One region of the Arthrobacter sp. A2-55 genome, then DNA from elsewhere that is predicted to be linked to it. Evidence: riboswitches for the same ligand, from Rfam matches in the RefSeq annotation. Region 1 holds a riboswitch; the other holds the start of a gene.

Region 1 (5,418 bases):
ACGGCGGCCGCGAGCTCTCCGGCAGCGTGGACGTCAACTCCAGCAAGAACGCCGGCGTGGCCCTGTTGTGTGCCAGCCTGATCAACCGCGGCACCACCACTTTGCGCCGGCTGGCCCGCATCGAGGAGGTCAACCGCATTGTTGAACTGCTCACCAGCATTGGCGTCGAGTGCAAGTGGCTCAATGCCACCGACCTTCAGATCCGCCGCCCCAAAGTGCTGGACCTGGCCTCCATGGACGTGGAGGCAGCCAAGCGCACCCGCTCCGTCATCATGCTGCTGGGCCCCCTGCTGGACCAGCAGGACATTTACCGCATCCCTTACGCCGGCGGCTGCGACCTGGGCACGCGCACGGTGGAGCCCCACATGCAGGCCCTGCGCGAATTTGGCCTGGCCGTTACCGCGCACAACGGTTTCTACCAGGTGCAGGCCCCGCTCAGCGATCACAGCGACCGCACCTTTGTGCTGACCGAGCGCGGGGACACCGTTACCGAAAACGCCATCATGGCCGCCGCGCACCGCGAGGGCACCACCGTGATTCGCAACGCCAGCCCTAACTACATGGTCCAGGACCTGTGCTTTTACCTGCAGGGGCTGGGCGTGCACGTGGAAGGCGTGGGCTCCACCACGCTGACCATCCGCGGCCGGGCCCGCATCGACGTGGATATTGAGTACTTCCCGTCCGAGGACCCCATCGAGGCGATGTCCCTGATCACCGCCGGCATCGTGACTAAGTCCGAGGTCACCGTGCGCCGCGTGCCCATTGAGTTCATGGAAATTGAGCTCAAGGTGCTGGAGCAGATGGGCTTCCACTACCGCAAGTCCGCCGAATACACGGCCCGCAACGGCAAGACCCGCCTGGTGGACATCACCACCCTGCCCTCTGAGCTGCACGCCGCACCGGACAAGATCCACCCCATGCCGTTCCCGGGCCTGAACATCGACAACCTGCCCTTCTTCGCCGTCATCGCCTCCTGCGCCGAGGGCACCACGCTCATCCACGACTGGGTGTACGAGAACCGCGCCATCTACCTGACCGAGCTGAACCGGCTTGGCGCCGGCGTGCGGCTGCTGGATCCGCACCGCATTGACATCAAGGGCCCCACCGCGTGGCGCTCGGCGGAGATCGGCTGCCCGCCGGCCCTCCGCCCCGCCGCCTGCATCCTGCTGGCCATGCTTGCCGCGAAGGGAACGTCGGAGTTGCGCAACATCTACGTGATCGAGCGCGGCTATGAGGACCTGGCCGAGCGCCTGAACACCGTTGGCGCCGAAATCGAATACTTCCAGGACTAAGTCCAAGCACGACGGCGGCCGGTGACCTTTCGCGCGAAAGGTCACCGGCCGCCGTCGTCCTCGAGATTGGAGATAACCACCGCCCCAACCGTCGAGATTGGAGATAACCACCCACCTCATCGGTGGTGATCTCCAATCTCGACGGGCGGAGGGGTGGTTATCTCCAACTTCGACGGGGGGGCTAGATTGCTGCGAGGGCCCTTTCGAGGTCCTTCTTGAGGTCGTCCAGGTCCTCCAGGCCGACGGAGAGGCGCAGGAAGCCGTCGGAGAGGCCGATGGCGGCCCGCCCTTCCGGACCCATGGCGCGGTGCGTGGTGGTGGCCGGGTGGGTGATGAGGGACTTCGTGTCGCCCAGGTTGTTGGAAATGTCCACAATTTCCAGGGCGTTCAGGAGCCTGAAGGCGGCTTCCTTGCGGGTGCCGCCATCGGGCTCGGCCAGCTCAAAGGTGAGCACCGTGCCGCCGGCCTTCATCTGCTTCTTCGCGAGCTCATGCTGCGGGTGCGAGGGCAGGAAGGGGTAGATGACGCGGCTGACCTGCGGCTGCGCCTCGAGGAACTCGCCCAGGGCCAGGGCGCTGGCGCAGGATGCGGCCACGCGGATGCCCATGGTTTCCAGGCCCTTCGTCAGCACCCAGGCATTGAACGCGGACAGCGCCGGGCCCGTGTGCCGCATCAGGTTCTTGACGGGGCCGTCGATGAATTCCTTGGTCCCCAGGATGGCGCCGCCCAGTACCCGGCCCTGCCCGTCAATGTGCTTGGTGCCGGAGTAGACCACGATGTCCGCGCCGAAGTCGCCGCAGCGCTGCAACAGGGGGGTGGCAAACACATTGTCGGCCACCACCTGGGCCCCGGCCGCATGGGCGAGCTCGCACACCGCCTGCACGTCGATGATTTCCTGCATGGGGTTGGACGGCGACTCAAAGAACACGGCGGTGGTGGGAACGCTCAGTGCCGAACGCCACTGCTCCAGGTCCGGGCCGTCCACAAACACGGTCTCCACGCCCCAGCGGGGGAGCAGTTCGTTCAGGATGACAAAGCAGGATCCGAACAACGAGCGGGACGCCACCACGCGGTCGCCGGCCCCCAGCAGGGCACCCAGTGCGGTGAACACGGCGGACATGCCCGACGCCGTCGCGAAGCAGGCTTCCTTGCCCTCCAGCAGCCGCAGGCGTTCCTGGAACGTGGCCACGGACGGATTGCCGTAACGGGAGTACACAAAGCGGTCCACCTCGCCCGTGAAGGACTGCTCGGCGGCCTCGGCGGATTCGTACACAAAGCCGGAATTGAGGAAGATGGCCTCGGAGGTTTCCTGGAAGTTGCTGCGGTCCAGCCCGCCCCGGACGGCCTGGGTGCTGTCGGCCCATGATGCGGCGTGCTCATTAAAGTTGCTCAATTGCGTGTCATTCCTTAGTTTTCGCAGGTGGTGCCAGGTGGTGCCAGGTGGTGCCAGGTGGTGCCAGCTTCGGGGCCGCGCGCCCCGGGCGCTTATTTCCAGGGCAGGTGGCGGTTTTTCCAGCCGTTGACAATGCGGTCGCCGTAGCTGTCCGGCACGCCCTCAAAGCCCTCCAGGACGTTGAAGGCCGTGTAGCCGGCAGCCGTGGCGGCCTCGGCGGCGGCAACGGACCGCGCCCCCGAACGGCACAGGATGACCAGCGGGGTCTCCGCCGGAACCGCGGCCTGGAGCTCCGAGAGGAACGCCGGGTTCGGGGCCCCGCTGGCCAGGTTCCACTGGATGAACACCGGCTCGGCACCCAGGGAGGAGACATCGGGGACGCCAATGTGGGTCCATTCGCCGTCAGTGCGCACGTCCACCAGCACGGCGCCCTCGCCCAGCTTGTCCCATGCCTGGGCGGGGACCAGGTCTCCGGCGTAGCTCACGCGATTCCCTCGCCGTCGAACTCTTCAGGGTCTTCCAGCTCCTGGACGGCATTGGCGACGGCGGCGTCGGAGGAGGCCACGGCGTGCGGCAGGATGACGGCCTGGGCGGCGATCACGGAGGCGCCGTTGAACGTCACCGACGGGCTGCCGTGCAAAATGTAGCCTTCGGCCAGGGCTGCGGAGATCCGTTCACAAAAGGAACGGTCGTCGGGGCCGGTGATAAGGCGGTAGGCGAGGGGGGATTCGTCAGCGGACATGCGAGCTCCTGAGTGCAGGCGGACGTTGCTGCAAGCGCAATGTACGTACGGCGTTTCCACACATGCAAAAGGGCACATCGGGCGTTCGCGCTTGCAACCGCGGCCGCTGATTGCCGGGTTTGCCGAGTATTCACCTGAGGCACCCCGAACGAAAAAGTGGGTTGCCGGCCAGCAAGTCAGGGCTTGGCGCTGGCGCTCATTACTCCCTTGAAAAATAACACGCGCACCCCGTGCCGTCACTAATGCAGCAGCGAAATGTGGCGCAACATGACAAAATCGGCGCCCGCACCCGGGTCCTGCCGTGCGGGGTCCGTGGCAGGATGAAGCCATGACACTACGCCGCGTACTTGCCGCCCTGCGCTTCCTGCTCGGCGCGGTGACCCTGGCCGCCGTGGGCATCCAGCTGGGCATCCACATCAGCCACGGCTTCAATGTGCTGAACTTCTTCAGCTACTTCACGAACCTGTCAAACATTTTTGCCGCCTGCGTGCTGCTGGTGGAGTCCGTGCTGGCCTGGCGCGGACGCGAGCTGGGTCCGCTGTGGCAGCTGGCCCGCTGCGCCTCCGTGGTGTGCATGGCGCTGGTGGGCATCGTGTTCAGCGCCCTCCTGCGCGACGTGGACCTGGGCTCGCTGCTGCCGTGGATCAACACGTGGCTGCACTACGTGATGCCCGTGGCCGTGGTGCTGGATTGGCTGGTGCAGTCGCCGCGGCTGCCCATCGCGTTCAGGCGGCTGGGCCTGGTGCTCGTGCTGCCCGTGGCCTATCTGGCCTACTCGCTGGTACGCGGCGCAGCCATCAACTGGTACGCCTACCCGTTCCTGAACCCGGCCAACGGCGGCTACGGCACGGTGGCGCTCACCTGTGTGCTCATCGCCGTTGCGTTCCTTGCCGTCAGTGCCGTGCTGGTGGTGGCCGGCAACAAGCTCCGCCCCCTGATTGCCCCGAACGCCGTCAGTGGGTCTGTGCCAGCAGGGCGCTGAGTTCGGCCGTCAGCCTGGACCGGACGTCCGCCGTGCCCACAGCCCGTCCGTCAATGGTGTTCACGGGAGCCAGCAGCCTGATGCTGGAAATCAGCCACACGGCGTCGGCGTCGAACAGGTCCTGCGGCTCCACGGGCCCGTACCCCAGCTCCCAGCCGGCCTCCTTCGCGGCGGCAAACAGCGCCCCCTGCGTGGTGCCGGGCAGGATGCCGCTGTCCAGGTTGGGCGTGATGAGGCGCTTGACCGGGGCGCCGCCGCGGTCCGCCAACTGCGCCAGCAGGACGGACGACGTCGGCCCCTCCAACACGTGTCCGTCACCGCTGGTGAAGATCACGTCATCCGCGCCGTGGGAGTGGGCGTGGCGCAGGGCGGCCATGTTGACGGCGTAGGAAAGCGTCTTGGCCCCCAGCAGCAGCCACGGGGCCCGGTGGGAAATGGTGCTGTCATAGCCGCGGTCCAGCAGCAGCACATCCAGGCCCTTCTCGCGCTGCTCGGCCAGCAGCGGCGGCACGGCGGAGGCCTGCACCCATGCCGTGGTGGCGTTGGCGCCCTCCGGGCCCCGGGTGGCGATGAGCTTGATGACAATGTTGGTGTTGCCGTGTTCATCCGGGCCCTGGGGGGAGGCAGAGGCAAAGGTGGCGGCCGCCGTCGAAATGGCCCGCAGCCAGGTGCCGGCGTCGGGGATGTCCAAGTCCAGCGAGCGGGCGGAACGGGCCATCCGGTCAAGGTGTGCCTGCACCTTGCGGGGCGTGCCGTTCACGGCCAGCAGGGACTCGAAGATGCCGTCGCCGCGGGTCACGCCCTGGTCCGTGGCGAGGATCGCGGGCGTGCCGGAGTCGGCCACGCGCCCGTCGGGGAAAGCGGGGTCAAGAAACACCAAAACTGTCATGACTTGAGCATACTGGCCACCGGTTCCGCCGCCGGGCGCCTCCACCGGTAGGCTGTTCTCACTGACGCATGACATGGGGAGGCCTGCTTGATCTGGACAGTGTTTACCTTGCCCACCACC
Region 2 (5,418 bases), on a different contig from region 1:
GGCTACCGGCCCGAACTGGCCGAGGTTCCCGACCGGGACCCCATACCCGCCTACGAAAAGCAATTGCGCGACGCCGGGATCCTCACGGACGCTGACCTGGCCGAAATGACAGCGTGGGCGGGCACCCAGGTGGACGACGCCGTCGAACATGCCAAGGCCGCGCCAACGCCCAACCCGGCCGAGGCACTGAAGTACGTATTTGTGGAAGGAGCCCAGTCATGAGCATCTCAACCAGTGCAGCTGCCGCTGCTCAAATGTCACTGCCCGTGGAGCCAGACGCCGGCAGCCGGCGGTTGAACACGGCCAAGGCGCTGCAGGAAGCCATCGGCTCGCAGATGGAAAAGGACCCGTCAGTATTCGTGATGGGCGAGGACGTGGCGGCCTACGGCGGCATTTTCTCCTCCACCACGGGGCTGCTGGAGAGGTTCGGATCGGAGCGGATCATTGACACGCCGATTTCCGAGACGGCGTTCATCGGGCTGGGCATCGGGGCTGCCGTGGAAGGCATGCGGCCCATTGTCGAGCTGATGTTCGTGGACTTCTTCGGCGTGTGCATGGACCAGATCTACAACCACATGGCCAAGATCCACTACGAATCAGGCGGCAACGTCCGCGTCCCCATGGTGCTGATGACGGCGGTGGGCGGCGGCTATTCCGACGGCGCCCAGCACTCGCAAACACTGTGGGGCACGTTCGCGCACCTGCCCGGCATGAAGGTGGTGGTCCCCTCCAACCCGTACGACGCGAAGGGGCTCATGACGGCGGCCATCCAATCCGACGACCCCGTGGTGTACATGTTCCACAAGGGCGTCATGGGCCTGGCCTGGATGGCGAAGAACAAGCGCTCCATCGGCGCCGTCCCGGAGGAGGACTACGTGGTTCCGATCGGCAAGGCCAAGGTGGTCCGGGAGGGCACGGACGTCAGCATCGTGACGCTGTCGCTGTCCGTGCACCACAGCCTGGACGTGGCGGAGAAGCTGGAGGAGGAGGGCATCAACGTGGAGGTGCTGGACCTGCGCTCGCTGGTGCCGCTGGACCGGGAGGCGGTCATCGCCACCGCCGCCAAGACCGGGCGCGTGATTGTGGTGGATGAGGACTACCAGTCGTTCGGGCTTTCCGGCGAAATCGCGGCCACCATCACCGAGCACGACCCGGCCCTCTTGAAGCACTTCAGCCGCGTCTGCGTCCCCGACGTGCCCATTCCGTACGCCCATGAACTCGAATATGCTGTGTTGCCAACGGCCGCACGCATTGAGGCCGCGGTCCGGAAGGCGGCAACTGCATGAACGAAGTCCTGTTTCCGATGATGACGGGGGACGCCTCCGAGCCCGGCGTCCTGGCCACCTGGTACGTGGCCGACGGCGACGCAGTTGCCGAAAAGCACCTGCTCGCCGAGGTGGCCATAGACAAGGTCGACGCCGAAATCTACGCGCCCGTGGCCGGCACCGTCCGGCTTCGCGTTCAGGAAGGCGACGAAGTGGCGCAGGGTGCGGTGATCGCAGTCATCGAATGACCGCAGGCGGTTAGTGCGCCGCGAGGCGGAAGCCGAGGCGCCGGCCGGTCCGCACGCCGGTCTGGGCCACGGTCACCACCAGCGTGGCGATTTCCGGGATCCACTGGGCCGGGCGGACCGCCTGCGACAGCGCGTCCACCAGCAGGTCCGGCTCGGCAGACCAATAATTGTGGTGCCCCGACGGGGTGAAGAACGTGACAGTGCCGTAGTTGATATCCACGGCCGGCAGCACGGGAATGCCCTGCGGCGGTGTGGCGGCCCGGGCAGCGTTGCGGTTCGCGGGAATGCGGTTGACGGAGATAACGGTCATCATCACGGCCTTTGGGAGTGCTCTTGCCCCCGGATCCTGTCACCGCGGGCCGCTTCCTCATCCGAACCACCCTGTGAACATGGGGTTGGTGCGCGGCCAGTCGGAGCTTGGCGCCGCATCTCTTGAAGCTGGCTCAAGATTACCGCCAAAAAGCACGACGGCGGATGGTGACGTAATTTATTACGTGACCATCCGCCGTCGTGCCGCTTACGCAACGATGCACTTTCCTGTGGGGCAAAACTCGACTTGGGTTGTGCCCCCGGTGCACCCGGGGCAAAACCCAGCCCGGGTTTTGCCCCAGGGAAAAGTTCCCGGCTGAGACCGGCTACTTCCGGCTGGTGAGCACTTCGATGTCGTCCTCGTTGGAATCCGTGGCAGCCGCACTCAACCGGCGGTCCCAGGCGTCGCGGATGTGGGCCGGAGTGGCCGGGGTGGCCAGCGAGACGGCAACGTAGACAATGAGGGAGGCGAGCAGGCCGTAGTAGATGGGCTCGTTGGCGTAGATGCCGTCCGCGCTGGGGATCACTCCCGTCGCGTAGAGCACCAGCAGCACCAGGGTCAGGCCGCAGCCCACGGCCATGGACCAGGCGGCGCCCAGGCCGGTGCCGCGCTTCCACGCCAGCCCGCCGATGATGGCCACCAGGAGCCCGCCCACCAGGATGTCGTAGGCGATGGTCAGGGCGAAGACCACGTCGCTGACCACGATGGAAATGAGCACCACGCCCAGCCCCAGGCCCAGCACGTACCAGCGGTTGGCGTTGACGTCGTGCTCCGGGTTGGAGGTGTCGGAGGTGTCTATGGTCTTGCCGAACCAGCTGGCCACGAACGGGACCACGTCCTTGCGGGCCACGGTGGCTGCGGCGATCAGGGCGCCGGAGGCGGTTGACATCATGGCGGCCACGGCGGCGGCCATGACGATCCCACCCAGGCCGATGGGCAGCAGGTGCGTGGCAACCTCCGCGTAAACCACGTCCTTGCCCAGCGTGGCGACGTCAATGGAGGGCAGGGCCACGCGGGCGGCCAGGCCGATCAGGGCACCGGCCACGCCGTACAGGATGCAGTAGATGCCGGCCGTGGCGCCGCCAACGCGGGCCACCTTGGGGTCGCGGGCGGTGAAGACGCGCTGCCAGATGTCCTGGCCGATCAGCAGGCCCAGGGTGTAGATGACAAAGTAGGTGATGATGGTCTGGACGCCGATGCCGTCCCACTGGAAGAAGCTGGACTCAACGCGGGACTGGATGCCGGCGAGACCTCCGGCGGCGTTCCAGGCGAAGGGGAGCATGAGCAGGAAGACGCCCACGGTCTTGATGACGAACTGCACCTGGTCCGCCAGGGTGATGGACCACATGCCGCCAATGGTGGAGTAGACCAGCACAATGGCACCGCCCACGGCAATCGCCAGCCAACGCTCCCAGCCAAACAGCACCACAAAGATGGTGGCGTAGGCGCCGGTGGAGGTTGCCGAGATCATGACGGTGTAGGCCAGCATCACAATGCCGGACATCTTGGTGGTTTCCTGCCCGTAGCGCAGGCTGAGCATTTGGGAGACCGTGTAGATCTTCAGCTTTTGGATGGTGGGAGCGAACAGCAGGCTCAGCAGCAGCACGCCCACGCCGATCGCCACCACCAGCCACATGCCGGAAATGCCGAACTTGTACCCGAGGCCCACGCCGCCCACGGTTGAGGCGCCGCCCAGGACGACGGCGGCCATCGTGCCGGTGTACAGGAACGGGCCCAGGCGCCGCCCGGCCACCAGGAAGTCGCTGTTGTTCTTGGTGCGCGATTTGCCCCACCACCCGAAGGCCAGCATGGCCACCAGGTAGAGGACGACTATGGCAATGTTCAAGCTCATGTAAGGCTCCAGGGTGCAGTGATGATGACTCCTCGATAGAAAATTGCCTATCAGGCAACTTCCGTTGTCCATTAGGCTAAACTGTGATTGCGGTAACAGTCAAAATGGAAGTACGCCCGTCACATCCGTATAGAGTCGCCTTGGGCACGTGGTGCCCGGAGCTAAAGGAGTGAACATGAAGGCATTACCCGTTGAGCCCAGCTCGGCACCGGTGGCCATCGGGTCCAGGATCCGGGCGGCCCGCCAGTCCCAGCGGCTGACCATTGAGCACGTGGCCGATGCAACGGGACTCACCAAGGGCTTCCTGAGCCGGGTGGAGCGAGACCTCACCTCTCCCAGCGTTGCCTCCCTGGTCACCCTGTGCCAGGTCCTCTCCATCTCCATTGGCGACCTGTTCGCCGTCCCGGAGACGCACCTGACGCTGCGCGGGGAGGGCCCGCGCATCTCCCTGGGCGGCGAAGGCATTGTGGAGCGCCTGCTCACGGCCCGCTCAGAGCGCCGGCTCCAGGTGCTCTCTTCCACCATTGCACCCTTTGGCCGCGGCGAATCCGAGCTCTATGCGGTGGACTGCGACGTGGACGTGCTCCACATCATCAGCGGCGAGCTGACACTGATCCTGACCCAGGACTCCTATGACCTGAAGGCCGGCGACACACTTTCCTTCCCCGGCCGCGAACCCCACACCTGGGAAAACCGCACTTCCGAACCGGTTGAGGCGCTGTTCATCCTGGTCCCCGCCGCGTCGGGCTCGGGCGCGTAACCGCCGGCCCCCGGCACCGGCTCCCACCAATTGCTATGCGGCCGAAAGGCTCCTCACGGCCAATTCTTAGCAAGGCGTTGGATTGTAGTAACTGACAATCCACCGCAAATCAAGACTTTGAATGTGAGGAGCACGCCATGGCTTCATCCAGAAACCCCAAAACACTTGCCAAGGCGGTCACTTCCGTTGTGGCGCTGGGAGCGGTCGGCACGGTGGGGCTCGGCAGCGCCGCCTTTTACGGCACCATCACTTCCGCCAATGCCGTCAAAGCCGCCACCTCCCAGACAACGCAAACTACGACGGCGGCGCCAACGGCTTCCGCGGACAGCTCCGGTTCGAGTTCTGGTTCCAGTTCGGGTTCAAGTTCCAGCTCCGGCTCAAGTTCTGGTTCCAGTTCGGGCTCAAGCTCAAGTTCCAACTCCGGTGCCAACTCCGGTTCCAGCTCAAGTTCAAGCACGCAGCTGCAGGCCGGAAACGGCGGCTCCAGCCACTCACAGTCTTCAGGCTCATGAGGGCCCCGGAAACGTCCGCCATCGCATCGCGGGCCTGGCAGGTGTGGGGCCTTGAGGCGTCCGTCTTGGTGACGGAACCCTCCCGGCTGGATGCGGCGGAGCAGCTTGCACGGCACGTGCTCGACGCCGTCGACCTCGCCTGCAGCCGCTTCCGCCCCGACTCGGAGCTTGCCCTGCTCCGGGAAAGCCTCACTCAGGGAGCCCTGGTCACGCCCCTGCTGGCCACTCTGATGGAATCCGCCCTCGCGGCGGCGCGATGGACAGACGGCGCCGTGGACCCCACGCTCGGAAACGATCTCATTTCCCTTGGCTATGACAGGGATTTTTCGGCCGGAACCTCCGGCCGGTCCGCGAATGACCCACTCGCGGCGGAACTCTCCGGCCTGGCGGCCGCCCTGCTGCTGCGCAACCGCACCGTCCCTGGCTGGACACGGATCAGCCTCGACGGCCGGCTGCTGACCGTCCCGGCCG

Evidence for each region. A riboswitch is a leader RNA that binds a small molecule or an ion and turns the genes downstream of it on or off. The one in region 1 is predicted to bind S-adenosylmethionine.
Region 2: linked by a shared signal. The riboswitch ahead of LPN03_RS11205 (hypothetical protein) and the one ahead of LPN03_RS04475 (DUF1737 domain-containing protein) in region 1 are both predicted to bind S-adenosylmethionine.

Annotation. Positions count from the first base shown of each region.
Region 1 is NZ_JAJLOZ010000009.1:42,016-47,433, reverse strand. It holds gene LPN03_RS04490 (UDP-N-acetylglucosamine 1-carboxyvinyltransferase) at 1-1,292, shown strand, start outside; gene LPN03_RS04485 (O-succinylhomoserine sulfhydrylase) at 1,474-2,685, opposite strand; gene LPN03_RS04480 (rhodanese-like domain-containing protein) at 2,778-3,170, opposite strand; gene LPN03_RS04475 (DUF1737 domain-containing protein) at 3,167-3,427, opposite strand; SAM riboswitch class IV at 3,510-3,631, opposite strand; gene LPN03_RS04470 (Pr6Pr family membrane protein) at 3,756-4,409, shown strand; gene LPN03_RS04465 (aminodeoxychorismate lyase) at 4,381-5,298, opposite strand; gene cls (cardiolipin synthase) at 5,407-5,418, shown strand, end outside.
Region 2 is NZ_JAJLOZ010000035.1:11,999-17,416, reverse strand. It holds gene LPN03_RS11220 (thiamine pyrophosphate-dependent dehydrogenase E1 component subunit alpha) at 1-222, shown strand, start outside; gene LPN03_RS11215 (alpha-ketoacid dehydrogenase subunit beta) at 219-1,286, shown strand; gene LPN03_RS11210 (biotin/lipoyl-containing protein) at 1,283-1,513, shown strand; gene LPN03_RS11205 (hypothetical protein) at 1,524-1,829, opposite strand; SAM riboswitch class IV at 1,838-1,951, opposite strand; gene LPN03_RS11200 (sodium:solute symporter) at 2,149-3,675, opposite strand; gene LPN03_RS11195 (helix-turn-helix domain-containing protein) at 3,851-4,435, shown strand; gene LPN03_RS11190 (hypothetical protein) at 4,671-4,892, opposite strand; gene LPN03_RS11185 (FAD:protein FMN transferase) at 4,944-5,418, shown strand, end outside.